Pokkaliibacter sp. MBI-7: one gene and its partner. The protein of the gene in region 2 interacts with the protein of the main gene of each other region in a pairwise test. Links are inferred from orthologs where the notes say so. Each region holds a gene or a part of one and is shown on either strand. Other genes may lie near its edges. The genes, in order: uvrB and uvrA.

Region 1 (9,188 bases), on a different replicon or contig from region 2:
TGCGTCGTTTCAATACCATCGGCACGGTCAGTTATGACCACCCCGATCCATCGATCTTTACTGTGCTGACGTCGCCCAGCGGGATACCCGGTCAGGCCAATGTCGACTTTGTTATTTTCCCACCGCGCTGGATGGTAGCGGAGAACACCTTCCGTCCCCCATGGTTCCATCGCAACCTGATGAACGAGTTCATGGGGCTGATTCAGGGCGCGTATGATGCCAAGGCGGAAGGTTTCCTGCCCGGTGGCGCATCACTGCACAACTGCATGAGTGCGCATGGACCTGACAATGCCACAACCGCACAGGCCATAGCCGCCGAACTGAAACCCCACAAGATTGATAGCACTATGGCCTTTATGTTCGAGAGCTGCGTGGTATTGCGTCCTACACAGCAGGCTCTGGACGGGGAGGATCTGCAGACAGACTACGATAGTTGCTGGGCAGGCATGAGTAAAACGTTTACGGGCTGAGCAGCCGTCAACTGGCCAGGTAGTGCGGTCTTTCAAAGCATAAAGCGAGGGCGGGCAGGTAAGGCGCTTTCCCTCCGACAACAAGAGGAATTCTCATGACACAGAGTCTAACGTCGCATCAGCCGGTACGAAGCTGGTTAAGCAGTGCTAATGATCACCCCGATTTTCCCCTTTTGAACCTGCCGCTTGGCGTGTTTCGCGTCGCCGGAGAGTCTCCACGTGGTGGCGTGGCTATCGGTGACAGTGTCCTCGATCTGCGCGCGGCGCTGGATGCCGGATTATTTGTTGAAGTGGAGCAAGGGCAGGCTGCTGAGGCTGCCGCATTGGCAGCAGACAGTCAGCTGAACGCATTCTTTGCACTCGGAAAGCATGCGCGCGTACAGTTTCGGCAGGCGCTGGTGACATTGTTGCAGGAGGGTAGTGACTATCAGGCCCGGATGGAGTCTTTGGGTGACGCGTTGCTGCATCCGATGAGCCTCTGCGAGATGCTGCTGCCAGCGCGCATCGGTGATTACACTGACTTTTATGTCGGCATTAACCACGCGATGAATGTCGGCAAGCTCTTTCGTCCTGATAATCCTCTGCTGCCCAACTATAAGCATGTCCCTATTGGTTATCACGGACGCGCCTCGACCATTGGTGTATCGGGGGCTGCATTCCACCGTCCCAACGGGCAAACCCTGCCGGCCGGGCAAACTGTACCGGTATTTGGCCCCAGCAAAAGACTGGATTTCGAGCTGGAACTGGGTATCTGGATTGGCAGCGGTAATCAAGCCGGTCAGGCCATCCCTATCAGTGAGGCCGCTGATCATATCGGCGGCTTCTGTCTGCTGAATGACTGGTCAGCACGAGATGTGCAGGCCTGGGAATATCAACCTCTGGGGCCTTTCCTGTCGAAGAGTTTTGCTACCACGGTATCGCCCTGGATTATCAGCCCTGAAGCTCTTGCACCTTTCCGTAAGGCTCAGCCGAGCCGGCCAGAGGGAGATCCTCAGCCGCTTGATTACCTGCTTGATCACAAGGATCAGGCTGAAGGCGCCTATGACATTGAACTGGAAGTATTGCTGCTGACGGAAAAAATGGCAGCGGACGGCATGGAACCAGAAGTCATTTGCCGCAGTAATACTCTGAATATGTACTGGACGGTGGCGCAGATGGTCGCTCATCACAGTGTGAACGGCTGCCAGTTGCAGTCCGGTGATCTGTTTGGATCAGGGACGCTGTCTGGAAAAGAAGAGGGAGAGTTCGGATCATTACTGGAGCTGACCCACGGCGGCAAGGATGCCCTCCAGCTGGTAAATGGCGAGCGTCGTACTTTCCTCGAGGATGGCGATGTTATTGTCCTGCGTGCCCGTTGTCATGCTGAAGGCGTGGGGTCTATTGGTTTTGGCGAGTGTCGGGGGAAAGTACTGCCTGCTCTCTGAGTTACAGTCGGCTTATTTCAGGTGTGTCGGAGAAGGGGGCGGATTTTGTTTCTGCCAGAGAAGCAAATGTGCACAAAATGTGTGAAATCTTTCCTCTGTCTCTACCACTTAACAAAGGCTTGAGGTTCAGCAGTGGTGTTATGCCCTGAAGAGCCCGGGCTGTTGGAGGATGCCATCTGACGAGGTCGGATGGCATCCCACCTGTTAAGTCGTAAGAAGAGAGACACACATGAAGTCGTCCATATTGGCTGTCAGCCTGATGTTACTGCCGTTATCTACGTTGGCTGCCGAAGGCAACAACTGGGGTTATAGCGGAGATATAGGTCCGGAAAGCTGGGCAGAGCTGAGCACAGACAACGTATTCTGCAAAGGTAAGAACCAATCACCGGTCAATCTGACCGGGTTCACAGAGGCGCATCTGACACCAATTGAATTTCACTATGCCACTGGTAAGGCGGAAATTTCACATCTTGGTCATACTATCAAGGTTGCGACAGCCGCAGGCAGTTATATCGTGGTAGACGGTGAGCCCTTTGAGCTGAAGCAGTTTCATTTCCATACGCCAGCGGAAAACCTGATTGATGGCAAGTCGTATCCGTTGGAAGGGCATCTGGTGCATGTAGACAAAAATGGCAACCTGGCCGTTGTTGCCGTGATGTTCGCCGAAGGTGCTGCTAATCCCATTCTGGGTAAGATTATCAGCGCCATGGGTGATGGTAAGGCTGCACATATCGAGCTATCGCAGCCATTGTCGCCTGAAGCACTGTTGCCAGCTAACCAGGAATATTTCCGCTTCAGTGGCTCTTTGACGACACCGCCATGTAGCGAAGGTGTGCGCTGGCTGGTCATGAAACAACCGATGACGGCCTCTGTCGAGCAGATCAAAGCACTGACCGAGGCGGTGCCGCATGCCAATAATCGCCCTGTACAGCCTCTGAACGGTCGGCCGGTTTTACAGTAACTGTCATTCGCTACATCAGGCTGGTTACTTCTGGGTAACCAGCTTACTCCTGTGTCACTCCTTGTTTCTCCTTCATCAGCTGAATAGCATCCTCATGTTGTTACTTGGTTCTTATTAGGAACTAATGCCAGCTGCTCTACAGTGGCAGGTTGTCCAAACTCAAGGAGTTAAAACATGAGCAAGACTGTTGTTGTCTATTTTTCTGGTTACGGCCATACCCGTCGCGTTGCTGAGTTTGTTGCTGAAGGCGCCAGCGCGGAACTGATCGAAGTGAGCAGTGAGGGCGACATCACTGAGGCTGCCTGGGAAACACTGAACGCTGCCAGTGCGATTATTTTTGGTGCGCCCACGTACATGGGATCAGTGCCCTGGCAATTCAAAAAGTTTGCTGATGCAACATCCAAGGTGTGGTTTACCCGCGGCTGGCAAGACAAGGTATTCGGCGGCTTCACTAACAGCGCCAGTCTCAATGGTGATAAACAGGTCAGCCTGATTTATTTGCAGACACTGGCAGCTCAGCATGGTGGATTGTGGGTGAGCCTGGGCTTGCCTCCTTCCAACACCAAAGCGGCCACACGTGCAGACGTAAACAATCTGGGTGGTTCTGCTGGTGTACTGGTACAGTCTCCTGCTGATGTAGGTGCAGATGACATCCCATCAGGAGATCTGGAAACGGCACGTCTGTACGGTGCACGTGTGGCGGATATTGCCAAGCGCCTGCACGGCTAATAAGTGGCTCTAGAGCCATGCGTGAGGCCCGGCAGACCAGAGGTTTGCCGGGCTTTTTCATGTTTCGTAATTGCACTTGTCAATCTTTGTGAGCGCAGCTTCACTGGCGAACGCCGGTAGCTGTCTGAAAGCAGAATGACGACATATATCTGGCATCGGCTGTCATGCAGTCTTTGATTGGTTTTATTTCACAATAAAGTCTGTATAAAAAATATATTCCATACAGTTTTGACGCCATGAGTCGATAACTGGTAAACGGAGTTCCTGTGGTAGTCGAGGTGCCTTATGCGCCAGTTCATTCGTCATCCTTCAAGTGTCCCCATCAGTTGCCGTCATCAGGACGGCGAGCTGGAGCGTTATCAGCGGTTGTGTAATTACAGCGAAGGGGGGCTCAGTGTGATGGTTGATGAGGCCATCGCAGTTGGTTCACTGGTAGAAATTTGTATCCCCATTCAGGATCCCCCTTTCTGTGCATTGGGAGAAGTCGTGTGGAGTTCACCGATCAATAGTCATCACTATCAGCTTGGTGTTCGCTTCAGTGATGAGAACACGGCCTTCGCCGTACGTATGATTGAGCAGATCTGTCATATCGAGCAGTACCGCCATGAAGTCGAAGAGCAGGAAGGACGTTCTCTCAGTAGTGAAGAGGCGGCGACTGAGTGGATTGGAAAGCACGCCGGACATTTTCCTGGATTACACTGAGCGTATCCGGCGTTGAGTGAGCCTGTCAGCTGATCAATGCCTTTTGTTTCAGGTCGGCAAGTTGATCACGCAGCATGGCAGCCTGCTCGAATTCCAGATTTTTGGCGGCTGCGTACATTTCTTCTTCCAGCTGGCTGATGGCCTTGGCCAGTTCCTTGGGCGACATCTGCTCTACATTCACCTGATAGTCTGCTGTGGGCTCGGCCACCTTGCGTTGCCCTCGGCCACGTCCGGGTTTGCCGGGAGTGACCGCGCCTTCCAATATGTCCTGTACGGATTTGAATACCGATCTGGGGGTAATCCCGTGCGCTTCGTTGAAGGCAACTTGCTTGGCACGACGGCGCTCGGTTTCATCGATGGCACGTTGCATGGAGCCGGTCATGCGATCGGCGTAGAGAATGGCCTTGCCCCGTGCGTTTCGCGCTGCGCGGCCAATCGTCTGGATCAATGAGCGGTCGGAGCGGAGGAAACCTTCTTTATCTGCATCCAGAATGGCAACCAGAGTGACTTCAGGCATGTCCAGGCCTTCACGCAGCAGGTTAATGCCGACCAGGACGTCAAACTCTCCCAACCGCAGATCCCGAATGATTTCTACCCGTTCGACGGTATCAATATCCGAGTGCAAATAGCGTACCCTGATACCGTGCTCGGTCAGATACTCGGTCAGGTCTTCTGCCATACGCTTGGTCAGTGTGGTGACCAGCACTCTCTCATGCAGGTCGACGCGCAAACGAATCTCGGACAGCAGGTCATCCACCTGAGTGCTGGCGGGGCGGACCTCAATTTCCGGATCGACCAGTCCTGTCGGGCGAACCACCTGTTCAACGACCTGACCAGCATGCTCTTCTTCATACTTGCCTGGTGTTGCGGAGACAAAAATCATCTGTGGTGCTATGCGTTCCCATTCATCAAAGCGCATGGGGCGATTGTCTAGGGCCGATGGCAGGCGGAAACCGTACTCCACCAGGGTTTCCTTGCGTGAGCGGTCACCTTTATACATGGCCCCCAGCTGCGGAATGGTGACATGAGATTCATCAATGACCAGTAGCGCCTCTGCAGGGAGGTAGTCGAACAGAGTGGGGGGCGGTTCCCCCGGTCCTCTGCCGGACAGAAAGCGAGAGTAGTTTTCGATACCGTTGCAGTAACCCAGTTCTCTGATCATCTCCACGTCGTAACGTGTACGTTGCTCAAGGCGCTGTAGCTCCAGCAATTTGTTATTGGCTTTGAAGTATTCCAGTCGTTCAACCAGTTCTTCTTCAATCATATCGACCGCACCGAGGAGCTTGTCGCGCGGAGTTACATAGTGAGTCTTCGGATAGATGGTAACGCGAGGAACAGTGCGAAGTAGTTCTCCGGTAAGGGGGTCGAAGAAGCGTAACGAATCCACTTCATCATCAAACAGCTCTATGCGCACCGCTTCGCTGTCAGATTCTGCCGGGAAGACATCAATAATCTCACCGCGAACTCTGTAGGTACCGCGAGTGAAGTCCACATCATTGCGTGTGTATTGCAACTCAGCCAAACGACGCAGTATGGTCCGCTGGTCTATGACATCACCGCGCACCAGATGCAGCATCATCTGCAAGTAGGATTCCGGGTCGCCCAAACCATAGATGGCAGATACTGTCGCTACGACAATGGCATCGGAGCGTTCCATCATGGCCTTGGTAGCAGAGAGGCGCATTTGCTCAATATGCTCATTCACCGAAGCATCTTTTTCGATAAACGTATCTGAAGATGGCACGTAGGCTTCAGGTTGATAGTAGTCGTAATAAGAAACGAAGTACTCGACGGCGTTCTTGGGGAAAAACTCCTTGAACTCACCGTAGAGTTGCGCTGCCAGTGTCTTATTGTGTGCCAGTACCAGCGTTGGTCGCTGTGCCTGGGCGATGACGTTGGCAATGGTGAACGTTTTACCTGACCCCGTTACGCCTAGCAGGGTCTGTGCAGCCAGCCCGTCATTGATTCCTTCCGAGAGCAGGCGTATGGCGGAGGGCTGATCACCTGCGGGTTCGTATTTGCTGGCAACCTGAAAACGTTCAGCAGTATGTTCACTCATTGGAATTATTCACCTCACCAAGAGTCCGTGTTGATTGGCACTGTATTCGCCTGACACAGACTCTTTTGATAGAGCTGGCCTTTACATATACAAGGCCGGATCATAGCAGGCTACCTGTGCGGATAACCAGTGGATTGCTAAGTGAGTGCAGATTGCATGTCTTCGAATTACTGCTGTCTTTGTCTGAAGGGCAAGTGAGTAGTCAAAGAGCATTGTGCGCTAACTGGTTGAGGAGGTTATCTTTTTTGTTTTATTTCTTGACTCTCTGCGACGAATCCGTACTATAAGCGCCCGTGCCGAGACATTCCCTGATAGCTCAGTCGGTAGAGCAGCGGACTGTTAATCCGTTGGTCGCAGGTTCGAGTCCTGCTCGGGGAGCCACTCTCGCACGTATTTCCTTCCGACGTTCCCTGATAGCTCAGTCGGTAGAGCAGCGGACTGTTAATCCGTTGGTCGCAGGTTCGAGTCCTGCTCGGGGAGCCACATCTTATATATCCTCTCCTGCTTTACTCCTGTCGTTACCGTCAATTACTGTAATCATGGTTTTTGGACGGAAATGGTCATGGATCGATATCTTCTGCTTCTTTTCTTAATCTGCCTCACCTCTTCAGTTTATGCCTCCTCTTTTGAGGGAAAAGTGACCCATATTTACGATGGCGACACCTTGGCAGTGTCTTATCGAGGTCAAAGTTTCAAGGTGCGTCTGCTATACATCGATGCGCCAGAGCATGATCAGCGCTATGGCAGTGCCTCCAAATCGATGCTGCAGAAAATAGTGGGTAACCGAGACGTTCGTGTCGAGTACGACCAGAAAGATAAGTATGGTCGCCTTTTGGGTCTGGTTTATCTGGATGGTTATAACGTCAACGCCACTATGGTTGATCGGGGAATGGCCTGGGTCTATCGTCAATACACGAATGATGCTCGTTTACTGGAACTTGAGCAGCGTGCACGAAATGCCAAAAAGGGACTGTGGCATGATGCAGCACCGATAGCGCCCTGGAAATGGCGGCATCGCTGATGTGGGGTGGTGGTCTGGTTCAGCATGTTGTGACTACATAATTCCACAACATGCGTTCTATCTTGGATTATTGTGCTGTTTTGGTTGTGTCTTGCAGCAAAATGTCGTCCTTATTGCGAGCAATTAGCGCCTCGCCAATACCCTTTACTTCGCTTAGTTGCTCCGCACTGGTAAAGGGGCCGTGTTCAGTTCTCCATGCAACAATTGCTTCTGCTTTTTTCTGGCCGACACCGTTAAGGGCTTTGGCCAGTTCTTCAGCGGTAGCAGTATTGATGTTGACGGGAGCGGCAAAGCTGAACAGGGGGAAGGTCAAGGCAGCGACCGCTGCCAGGGCTTTTAGTGCTTTCATCTTTAGTCCTTGTGTTATTTCCAGTCTGGCGACTCCTTCAATGCCAGCTGCTGTAAACTATCAATTCTGCAATATTTAGCAATCAAAAAATAACGTAACTTTACTTTTTGTGCTCATATTTGGATGTTTGCAGATGACTTGAAGGGGATTAGAACAGCTGCTCATCCTGCTGTTCGGTGGCGATGCTGGATTGCAGCCTGGTTTTCTGAGCCCGTGCTGCCTTTACTCTGCGCAGGTATCGCTGACGGCACTGTTGAATGATCTGTAGTTTTTCGCTGTTATTGAAGTTGTTCCAGCTAAAGCGCTCATCTCTGGTGCGCATGCAGCCTTTGCAAAAGCCTTTCGCATCGGATTCGCAGACCCCAGCACAAGGATTGGGGACGGGGGCATCAAACAGGTCAAGTTGATTCATTGGTGTACATGCCCTGAGTGCAATGACGTTATGTATCATGCCTTTATTTGTTCAGCATGGTAAATACTCCAGCGTAGCAGATGAATGAGCCCTGTACTGGAAGTTGGGTCCTAATATTTGTATATAGCCATTTTTCTTCTGTCTTAACCCAGTGTTGCATATTTGTGAATAAGACCTTGCGAATGATGTCGTACATGTCTTTAATACGGTGGGTTGTTCAATATTCTTAACATAATAAAGACAGCTTTAATCGTAATCGACTTGGCAAGGGTAGAGTGATGAGTATTGATGTGGGGACACGATTAAAGGATGTGCGCAAGCAGCAAGGATTATCACAGCGTGAGTTGGCTAAACGAGCGGGTGTGACAAACAGCACCATTTCCTTGATCGAACAGAATCGTGTAAGTCCTTCGGTGAGTTCGCTCAAGAAGGTGCTTGATGGTATTCCCATGTCTCTGCAGGAATTCTTTACTCTGGATGTGCCAGAGCGGCGTCAGTATTTCTACTGTGCTGATGAGCAGCCTGATCTCGGGCACAGTAATATTGCTTTGAAAGTGGTGGGCTATAACTATCCCAATCGAACTCTCTCTGTCTTGCATGAAATCTATCCCCCAGGGTCAGACACTGGTGAGGATATGCTGGTTCATGAGGGGCAGGAAGGTGGCGTGATTATTCAGGGTGAGTTGGAGCTGACTGTAGCGGATGAGACTCGTGTCCTAGTGAAAGGGGATGGCTACTTTTTTGATAGCAGCTTACCCCATAGATTCCGTAATCCGGGTGTAGTTGATTGTGTGGTTGTGAGCGCAAACAATCCACCATCACTGTGATGTTGTTGACTCTTTTTGGTCGTATTTTGCTTAAAACGTTTGATGTTTCATAAAAATGGCAGTCAGTGGCTAATGCCAGTCAGTTAAGCTGACTGGCATTTTTGTTTCTGGTCGGATACTTGGACGGCTTGGGCTTGACCGCCCGCGGGTAACTGCGATCCTCACGTCGATGAGGCAGGGCGTAGTGCATAGCCGAAGCCTGTAGTTCGGCCAGGTAGCGAGGGATGTTGCCAG
Region 2 (9,633 bases):
TGTCTTCTGTCTTCTGTCTTCTGTCTTCTGTCTTCTGTCTTCTGTCTTCTGTCTTCTGTCTTCTGTCTTCTGTCTTCTGTCTTCTGTCTTCTGTCTTCTGTCTTCTGTCTTCTGTCTTCTGTCGATTTCAAATAGAAAACCCTGCGGTTGCCGGGCTTTCTATTACTACGATATTTACAGTGCAGAAGTTGGAGGACCAGTTAGTCTTCAATAACCAGCTGACGTTCTCGGTTGCCTTTTTCCAGCAAGGGTTTAAGGAAATGTCCCGTGTGGGATTGTGGATTCTCCGCAACCTGTTCCGGTGTGCCGGTGGCAATAATCTGGCCGCCACGGCTACCGCCTTCTGGGCCCAGATCGACCAGCCAGTCTGCGGTTTTAATCACGTCCAGATTATGCTCAATGACCACTACTGTGTTGCCGTGATCACGCAGTCTGTGCAGCACATTCAGAAGTTGCTGAATGTCATAGAAATGCAGACCGGTCGTTGGCTCATCCAGAATATACAGTGTCTTGCCGGTATCTCGTTTGGATAGCTCCTTCGCGAGTTTGACGCGTTGTGCTTCACCTCCGGATAACGTTGTTGCGCTCTGGCCCAGTCGTATGTAGGACAGGCCCACATCCATGAGTGTTTGCAGCTTACGTGCAATCATTGGCACTGCAGAGAAGAAACTCAGTGCATCTTCTACGGTCATTTCAAGAACTTCAGTGATGCTCTTGCCTTTGTAGGTGACTTCCAGTGTCTCGCGGTTGTAACGTTTTCCTTTGCAGATATCACAGGGGACATAAATGTCAGGAAGGAAGTGCATTTCTACTTTGATGACACCGTCCCCCTGGCATGCTTCACAGCGTCCGCCTTTGACGTTAAAGCTGAAGCGTCCTGGTTTGTAACCGCGTGAACGGGCCTCCTGGGTGCCAGAAAATAGCTCGCGAATGGGAGTAAAGATACCGGTGTAGGTTGCTGGGTTGGAGCGAGGAGTACGGCCTATGGGGCTTTGATCGATGTCTACGACCTTGTCGAACTGCTCCATGCCCTTCATTTTTTTGTAGGGTGAAGGTTCAAGCGTTGTTGCGCCATTGAGCGCGGCTGCGGCCAGAGGGTAGAGCGTGGTGTTTATCAGCGTGGATTTGCCAGAGCCGGAAACGCCAGTCACGCAGGTAAATAGACCTACAGGTATGCAGAGGTCGACATTCTGCAGGTTATTGCCGCTGGCTCCCTGAATTTCCAGCACGCACTTGCTGTCAAAGGGCGTGCGATTCTCAGGTACTGCGATGCACTTCTTCCCGCTTAGGTACTGACCTGTAAGCGAGTTTGGATTGGCCATGACTTCTGCTGGCGTACCTTGGGCAGTAATGGTGCCACCGTGCACTCCGGCACCGGGGCCGATGTCCAGTACATGGTCTGCAAGGCGGATAGCGTCTTCATCATGTTCAACTACGATGACGGTATTTCCTAGGTCACGTAAATGCGTCAGGGTCTGGAGCAGGCGGTCATTGTCACGCTGGTGCAAGCCTATAGAGGGCTCGTCAAGGATATACATGACGCCCACCAGTCCCGCACCTATCTGGCTGGCCAGACGAATGCGCTGAGCTTCTCCGCCAGACAAGGTGTCAGCACTACGCTCTATCGTCAGGTAATCCAGGCCGACGTTCACCAGAAAGCTCAGACGAGCGCGAATTTCTTTCAGGATTTTGTCCGCGATTTCGCCTCGTTTGCCATCCAGTTTCAGCTCGCTGAAGTAGTCGAAACAATCTCCTACCGGCAGGCTGGTGATGGAAGGCAGATTTTTTCCTTCAATGAAGACATGCCTTGCTTCTTTGCGCAGGCGCGTACCAGTACAGGAGGGGCATTTAGTATTGGTGAGATATTGTGACAGCTCGTCCCTGACCTGCTGTGAGTCTGTTTCGCGATAACGGCGCTCCATGTTGGGTAAGACGCCCTCAAACGGATGAGCACGGCTGATTTGCAAACCTCGGTCACTGCTGTAGTTGAACTGCACTGCTTCCTGACCGGTGCCATAAAGGACCGCATTCTTCTGGGGAGGCGACAGCTCCCTGAACGCGGTATTTACGTCAAAGCCATAGTGCTCCGCTACGGCCTTTAACAGCTGAAAGTAGTATACGCTGCGGCGATCCCAGCCTTTGATCGCGCCTTCTGCAAGAGATAGATCGTCAGAGACCAGTACACGTTTCGGGTCAAAAAACTGTTTTACACCCAGTCCGTCACAGGTCTGACAGGCGCCGTGGGGATTGTTAAAGGAAAACAGCCGGGGCTCCAGTTCGCTGATACTGTAACCGCATTCAGGACAGGCGAAGCGGGCGGAGAAAACCAGTTCGGCGCGCTGTTCTTCATCCATAAAGGCGATCTTGGCAATGCCGTCACTCAGTTGTAGTGCGGTTTCAAAAGACTCTGCCAGACGTAGCTGGATATCGCTACGTACCTTAAAGCGATCAACCACCACCTCGATCGTGTGTTTACGTTTCTTGTCGAGTTCCGGCGTGTCGTCCAGTTCGTAGATCTGGCCATCGATGCGAGCACGGACAAAGCCTTGTGCACGCAGGTTCTGCAGAATGTTTTGATGTTCACCTTTACGTCCCTGAATGACCGGCGCTAGCAGCATCAGGCGGCAGCCTTCCTCCAGCCCCAGCACCTGATCCACCATCTGACTGACGGTTTGTGCCTCCAGTGGCAGATCATGATCGGGGCAGCGCGGCTGGCCCACTCTGGCATACAGCAGGCGCAGGTAGTCATAAATTTCAGTGATGGTGCCGACGGTTGAGCGCGGGTTATGGGAGGTGGATTTCTGCTCAATGGAAATGGCAGGGGATAAGCCTTCAATATGATCGACATCGGGCTTTTCCATCATCGACAGAAACTGTCGAGCATAGGTCGACAGCGACTCGACATAGCGGCGCTGGCCCTCGGCATAGAGCGTATCGAAAGCCAGCGAGGATTTACCGGAACCGGACAGACCGGTAATGACGATCAGTTTGTCCCGGGGTAGATCGACATCGATGTTTTTGAGGTTATGGGTACGGGCACCGCGTACCAGAATAGTGTCCATCAGGGGCTCCACAGCAGAGGGGGCAGAACGGACGACCCGAAAGTCGAAAAGCGAATTATAGTGGTGCCCTGCCTCAGTCTAAACCCTGTAACCCATCGTGATTATCTATCAGAATCGCTGACTTGATACTGTCCGTTTATCCAGCACTGTATAACCTGCCAGTTATTGTCCAGGCACACCATGCTGGCCTGATATCCAGGTCGTAAATAGCCCAGTTGATGGCTGACTCGCAAATACTGGGCGGGATTACGTGAGGCCATTTGCAGTACAGCGGTTTCGTCACCCAGACCATATTGCAGTGCATTGCGCACCGCGCTGGCCATATCCAGATCAGAACCCGCCAGTGTGCCATCCAGTGTCGTGACCTTACCGTTATCGTTGAGCACTGCTTTGCCAAGGAAATCCAACTCGCGCTGACCATAGCCAACACTGTGGATGGCATCGGTCACCAGCATGATCTTGTCGCTACCTTTGGCTCGTATTGCTGTGCGCATCACCGCGGGATGAATGTGATAGCCATCGACGATCATGCCGCACCAGCTGTCTCTGTCATCCAGTGCCGCTCCCACCACACCCGGTTCGCGACTGGTAAGTGGGCTCATGGCATTGAACAGATGAGTAAAACCGCTCACTCCCTGCGCCAGCGCCTGCTGAATCTGTGCGTAGCTGGCCGCAGTATGGCCGGCACTGACGCGTACGCCCTGTGCTGCCAGCATCTGAATAAAGCCTGCTGGGGCGAGTTCCGGAGCAAGGGTGACCAGTACCTTGCCCTCATCTGGGAGTTTTAGCAGAGGGGCAAAGAACTCGGGATTGGCCGGGCGAATCTTGCTTTCATGATGCACTCCCTTGCGCAATGGATTGAGATAGGGCCCCTCGTAGTGTACGCCGAGGATACCCGCAATCTGCTGCGGACCAAGGGCCTGACAGATCGCCTGATGCGCACACTGCATGACGTCATCATCATCAGTAATCAGGGTGGGTAATAGCGCCACCGTGCCGAACTGGCTGTGTGCTTTGACGATGGCCGCCAGCGCTTCGGCATTGGGCTGGTGATTGAACAGTACACCTCCGCCACCATTGACGTGGATATCAATAAAACCCGGTGCGATGAGGCCTGTACTGTCCTGCTTAGACAGATGCGCGTGCTGTCTGGTGGAGTAAGGCGCGATGGTACTGATACGCCCATGCTCGATACTGATGAGTTGTTCGGTAAGCCAGTGCTCACCATCAAACAATCGTTCAGCGTATAGGTGCTGTGTGGCAGAGGTGCGAGACAAGGCTGAATGCGTCATGGGTGATATCCAAGTTGCTGACGGGCCATCAGGATGGCGCCCGCCAGAGCATCGGCTTGTGGTGTGGCGAGATAAGTCAGAAGTGAGGGGGGCAGCCAGGGCTGTACGGCCTCGGCAAGGCCTCCCATCAGTGCCACCTGCTGGCAGCCGGTGTGTAGCAGCTGCCTGACAAAACGCTCAATCCATTCCACCTGATGCTGAATGAGTTCCAGTGCCAGAGGGTCGCGCTGCCGGGCTGCAGCATAAATCCACGGTGCGAAACTGGCGTAGTCGCGAGGCAGGGCGTGATTTTGCCAGGTGACAAAGTTTTCCCGCTGTTGCCTGAAGTGCTCAGCGACCTGCTCGGCCAGAGGAGAGCTGGGCTGCATATAATCCAGTGCTGCCAGTGCATGACTGACCAGATGCAGTCCCAGCCATGCGCCGCTGGCCTGGTCGGAGATTGGAAAGCCCCAGCCTCCGAACAGATGAAAGCGCTGTGTCACAAAGCTGACCGCGCAACTGCCGGTGCCCAGAATGACAATACCGCCTTCTCCGCCGTTGAAGGCGCCGAGGCAGGCGGTATGGGCATCGGTCAGCAGACAGGTTTCCCCGAAAGGATGCGGCTGACTAAGGATCAGCTGACGCTCGTAGCTCTGGTTGGTACCAGCCAGGCCAAGACCCAGCCGCACATGCTGCATGTCATCGCTACTGAGCTGACCTTGCCGACAGGCTTCCAGACAGGTCTGCATAATGTTATCCCAGGCCTGACGAATGCCTGTGCGTGGATTGGCGGTGCCGCCACGACTTTCGCCCAGGATACGGCCGTGCCTGTCCTCCAGGCGAGCGCGGCAGCTGGTGCCGCCGCCGTCGACCCCCAGCAGGAAATGGATGCTCATCTCTGCCTCCTTGTTACCTACATGCCGAGTTGGCTGCGTTGCTGTTCACACCACAGGTAATAGTCGCGCAGCTGCAGCTGTGAGGCGGCGGCTTCGTCGATCAGTACGATGGCATGTTCATGCATCTGCAGACTGGAGGCAGGGGTAAAGGCGCTGAGTGGGCCTTCAACTGTACGCTGAACCGCCTCGGCCTTGGCTTCGCCGGAGGCCAGCAGTAGTACCTGACGGCTCTGCAGGATGGTGGCGATGCCCATGGTGATGGCCAGACAGGGCTGGAATTCATCGTCACGGAAAAAGCGCCTGTTGGCTTCCAGTGTGGTGGGAGTCAGCGTCTTGATGCGGGTGTGCGAACTGAGGCTGGAGCCTGGCTCATTGAAACCAATATGGCCATTGTGGCCAATTCCCAGAATCTGCAGGTCTATCCCGCCAGCGGCGCCAATCGCCTGTTCATAGGCCTGACAGCTGCTCAGCGGCTCGGACATGCCATCAGGTACGTGCGTCTGTTCCGGCATGATATCGATATGGTCGAAGAGCTGTTGCTGCATGAAGTAACGATAACTTTGTGGATGCTCGCTGCTCAGGCCGATGTATTCATCCAGATTGAAGCTGGCTGCCCTGGCAAAGCTGACTTGCTGCTGCTGATAACGGCTGATCAGCTCACGATATAGCGCTACCGGGGTGCTGCCGGTGGCCAGCCCGAGCACAGAGTCGGGTTTGCGCTGGAGTTGCTGGCAGACAATATCCGCAGCCTTGCTGGCAATCTGATCACTGGGGGCAATGACAACACGCATGACGGTGAATCTTCCATTGGTACTGGGTTGAGTGGTGTTGTTTTGAATACCACTTGGATACCAATATTAATCGCCAAAAACGACTCTCTGTCAAACTTTGTCCAAAATAGAAAAAGAATTTAAGGTTTGCTTGCAAAATGATCAGTAGTGGTATTAATTTGGTCTAGATGCTTAGGCGTTGACTGAGACAAATCTGGATAACAACAAGACCATCCACACAACCTGAATGCAGTGAGAGAGCGGATATGTCTGACCTGACCAAACACCCTTTTACCCGATCATTACTGGCTTTGGCGCTGGGGGCCGCATTGAGCGGACCGGTTCTGGCCAAGGATAAGCTGGCCATTGAGAGCTGGCGTAGTGATGATGCCAATATCTGGAATGATGTCATCATTCCAGCCTTTGAAAAGTCGCATCCTGATATTGAAGTGGTATTCACACCTACTCCTCCCACCGATTACAACTCTGCCTTGCAGGCCCGTCTGCAGGCGGGCACCGCCGGTGATCTGATCGCCTGCCGCCCTTTCGATGCCTCACTGGAGCTGTACAAGAGTGGCTTCCTGGCCAGTCTGAATGACCTGCAGGGGATGGCAGCCTTCCCCGATGTGGCTAAAACGGCCTGGCAGACCGATGATGGCAAAGATCAATTCTGTTTACCGATGGCATCGGTGATTCATGGCTTCATCTACAACAAGGCCATCTTCAAAGAACTGAACCTGTCGGTGCCCAAAACCGAAAGCGAGTTTTTCTCGGTGCTCGACAAGATCAAAGAAGACGGACAGTACACGCCTCTGGTCATGGGCACGGCAGATCAATGGGAAGCCGCCACCATGGGCTTCCAGAACATCGGGCCTAACTACTGGAAAGGGGAGGAGGGTCGCAAGGCGCTGATTGATGGCAGTGCCAAGTTTACCGATGAACCTTACGTCAAAACCTTTGATGAGCTGGCTAAGTGGAAACCTTATCTGCGTCGCGGTTTTGAGTCACTTAAGTATGCGGATGCACAGAACCTGTTCTCTCTTGGTCGTGGTGCCATTTATCCGGCAGGTTCATGGGATATTCAGACCTTTAACACCCAGGCTGACTTTGAATTTGGCGCCTTTATGCCACCGGTGCCAGATGGTCAGGGCACCTGCTACATCAGTGACCACACTGACATCGGTATGGGCATCAACAGCAAGAGCGCTCACCCTGAAGCGGCGAAGGCTTTCCTGAACTGGATGGCCAGCGAAGAGTTCGCCACCTTGTTTGCCAATGCGGTGCCTGGCTTCTTCCCGCTGTCGAACTATCAGGTCAGCATCAAGGATCCGGTGGCTCAGGAGTTTGTCAGCTGGCGCAAACAGTGCAAAACCACCATTCGTAACTCCTACCAGATCCTTTCCCGCGGCACGCCCAACCTCGAAAACGAGTTGTGGAACGTCAGTGCCCAGGTGATCAACGGCACCCTGACGCCCGAACAGGCCGGAGCACAGCTCGAAACCGGTCTGAGCAAGTGGTATGCCCCTCACCAGAAATAATCCATAGCGATATGGGTCGGGCTGGTGTTCTGCTGGCTTGTTGCTGAGCTGGCTGGCAGGGTACGACATGCACTTTGCCGTACCCTGTGTCGTCGGCGGAAACGCTCCGCAGCCCACCACGTTCGTCCCGAGGTACAGTTTGATGAAGCACTCTGAACGTCGCCCTTTCCCGTGGCATATTCTGTTTTTCCTGCTGCCGGGACTTGCGATTTATCTGGTGTTCAGCGTTTATCCACTGCTGGATACCCTGCGTATGAGTTTCTACGGAGACGCGGCCGATGGTGGTCACGCCTTTGTGGGGCTGCGCAATTTTGTCACCCTGCTGACGGACAGCACCTGGTCCGATGCGTTCTGGAATGCCCTGAAGAATAACTTCGAGTTCTTCTTCATCCATATGCTGCTGCAGAATCCTATCGGGCTGCTGCTGGCCGTGTTGCTGAGCCTGCCCAAGCTGCGTCTGCGCAACACCTACCGCACCCTGATCTTTATGCCGACCATGCTGTCAGTGGTCATCATCGGTTTTATCTGGCAGCTGATCCTCAGCCCGATCTGGGGCATTGCCGAGAACTTCATGTATGGCATCGGCCTTGGCAATCATTTCGACAGCTGGCTGGGGAAGGAAGGTACGGCACTGATTACCCTCGGGCTGATTTCGGTCTGGCAGTTTGTTGGTATCCCGATGATGCTGATCTACGCCTCGCTGCTGAATATTCCCGATGAAATTGTCGATGCCAGTGTGGTGGACGGCGCCAATCCGCTGCAGACCTTCTTTTACGTCAAACTGCCACTGATTCTGCCGACCATCGCCATGGTGTCGATTCTCACCTTTGTCGCCAACTTCAACGCTTTTGAGCTGATCTATGCCGTGAAGGGGGCGCTGGCCGGGCCGAATTTCTCCACCGACATCATGGGAACGCTGTTCTATCGCACCTTCTTTGGCTTCCAGCTGCAGCAGGGCAGCCCCACCATGGGGGCCGCCGTGGCCACGCTGATGTTCCTGATCATCCTCGCCGGAGTCATGGTCTTCCTGCTGGTGGTGCAGCGCCGTATTAACCGATTCCAGTTGTAAGGGGGCAGCATGAAAGCACTCTTTTTCGATCGCTCACAGCCTGCCTCAGGCGGGTGGCAGCGTGGCGCCCAGACCGGCAAGGCGCTGGCTGTGCATGCGGTACTGCTGACCTATACCGTGATTGCGCTGTTTCCTATTCTGCTGGTGCTGATCAACTCACTGAAGAGCCGCAAGGCGATCTTCCGTGACCCCCTCGGCCTGCCTTCGCTGGATACGCTCAATCTGGGTGGTTTTGAACAGGTATTACTGCGCTCAGACTTTGGCCTCTATGCCTGTAACAGTCTGGTAGTGACCATTCTGGCAGTGGGACTGGTGCTGTTGCTGGGGGCGATGGCCGCCTGGGCGCTGACGGAATACCGCTTCCGCGGCAATCTGCTGCTGGCCTTCCTGTTTGCCATGGGCATCATGATTCCGATTCGTCTGGGCACGGTCAGTATTCTCAACCTGATGGTGCAGCTGCATCTGGTCAACACGCTGACCGCGCTGGTACTGGTCTACATTGCCCAGGGGTTACCGCTGGCGGTGTATATCCTTTCGGAGTTTATCCGCACCATACCCAAGGAGCTGAAAGAGGCGGCCCGCTGTGATGGCATCAGTGAATACAAGATCTTCTTTGCGGTGATCCTGCCGCTGCTGCGCCCAGCCATGGCGACAGTGGCCGTGTTCACCATGATCCCGATCTGGAACGACCTGTGGTTCCCGCTGATTCTCGCTCCGGGTGAGGAAAGCCGCACCATTACGCTGGGCGTCCAGCAGTTCGTCGGGCAGTACGTAACAGACTGGAATGCGGTGCTGTCATCCCTCACCCTGGCCATTGTCCCGGTGCTGGTGTTGTACCTGATCTTCTCGCGTCAGCTGATCCGCGGTCTGACCGCCGGAGCCGTGAAGTAAGTGACTACACGCCTGGATGAACGGGTGTGCGAGAGACAAGATCAGTTAGCGAGTGAATGTGAGGTAAACAACAAGATGGCCAAAGTACAGCTGAAGAACCTGCAGAAACGCTTTAACGAGGTTAAAGTCCTGCATG

Evidence for each region.
Region 1: the proteins of uvrA (region 2) and uvrB interact in binary tests that used the Escherichia coli proteins (3 or more experiments, as listed by UniProt). The link is inferred for Pokkaliibacter sp. MBI-7 from one-to-one orthologs.

Annotation. Positions count from the first base shown.
Region 1 is NZ_JARVTG010000002.1:165,555-174,742, forward strand. What follows is about bases 3,829-6,809. They hold uvrB (excinuclease ABC subunit UvrB), read right to left. Parts: upstream 6,346-6,809; coding sequence 4,312-6,345; downstream 3,829-4,311. Other genes in these bases: QCD60_RS20360 (PilZ domain-containing protein), read left to right, coding at 3,870-4,286. Also shown: hmgA (homogentisate 1,2-dioxygenase), read left to right, coding at 1-470; fahA (fumarylacetoacetase), read left to right, coding at 566-1,894; QCD60_RS20350 (carbonic anhydrase family protein), read left to right, coding at 2,124-2,855; QCD60_RS20355 (flavodoxin family protein), read left to right, coding at 3,030-3,584; QCD60_RS20380 (thermonuclease family protein), read left to right, coding at 6,908-7,366; QCD60_RS20385 (helix-hairpin-helix domain-containing protein), read right to left, coding at 7,434-7,715; QCD60_RS20390 (DUF1289 domain-containing protein), read right to left, coding at 7,864-8,166; QCD60_RS20395 (cupin domain-containing protein), read left to right, coding at 8,412-8,954; QCD60_RS20400 (hypothetical protein), read right to left, coding at 9,034-9,188. UniProt on the Escherichia coli protein: The UvrABC repair system catalyzes the recognition and processing of DNA lesions. A damage recognition complex composed of 2 UvrA and 2 UvrB subunits scans DNA for abnormalities.
Region 2 is NZ_JARVTG010000001.1:1,378,421-1,388,053, reverse strand. The notes cover bases 1-3,426. They hold uvrA (excinuclease ABC subunit UvrA), read right to left. Parts: upstream 3,063-3,426; coding sequence 201-3,062; downstream 1-200. Other genes in these bases: nagA (N-acetylglucosamine-6-phosphate deacetylase), read right to left, coding at 3,164-3,426. Outside these bases: more of nagA, read right to left, coding at 3,427-4,354; QCD60_RS06205 (BadF/BadG/BcrA/BcrD ATPase family protein), read right to left, coding at 4,351-5,229; nagB (glucosamine-6-phosphate deaminase), read right to left, coding at 5,247-6,020; QCD60_RS06195 (ABC transporter substrate-binding protein), read left to right, coding at 6,266-7,537; QCD60_RS06190 (sugar ABC transporter permease), read left to right, coding at 7,680-8,606; QCD60_RS06185 (carbohydrate ABC transporter permease), read left to right, coding at 8,616-9,497; sn-glycerol-3-phosphate ABC transporter ATP-binding protein UgpC, read left to right, coding at 9,573-9,633. UniProt on the Escherichia coli protein: The UvrABC repair system catalyzes the recognition and processing of DNA lesions. UvrA is an ATPase and a DNA-binding protein. A damage recognition complex composed of 2 UvrA and 2 UvrB subunits scans DNA for abnormalities.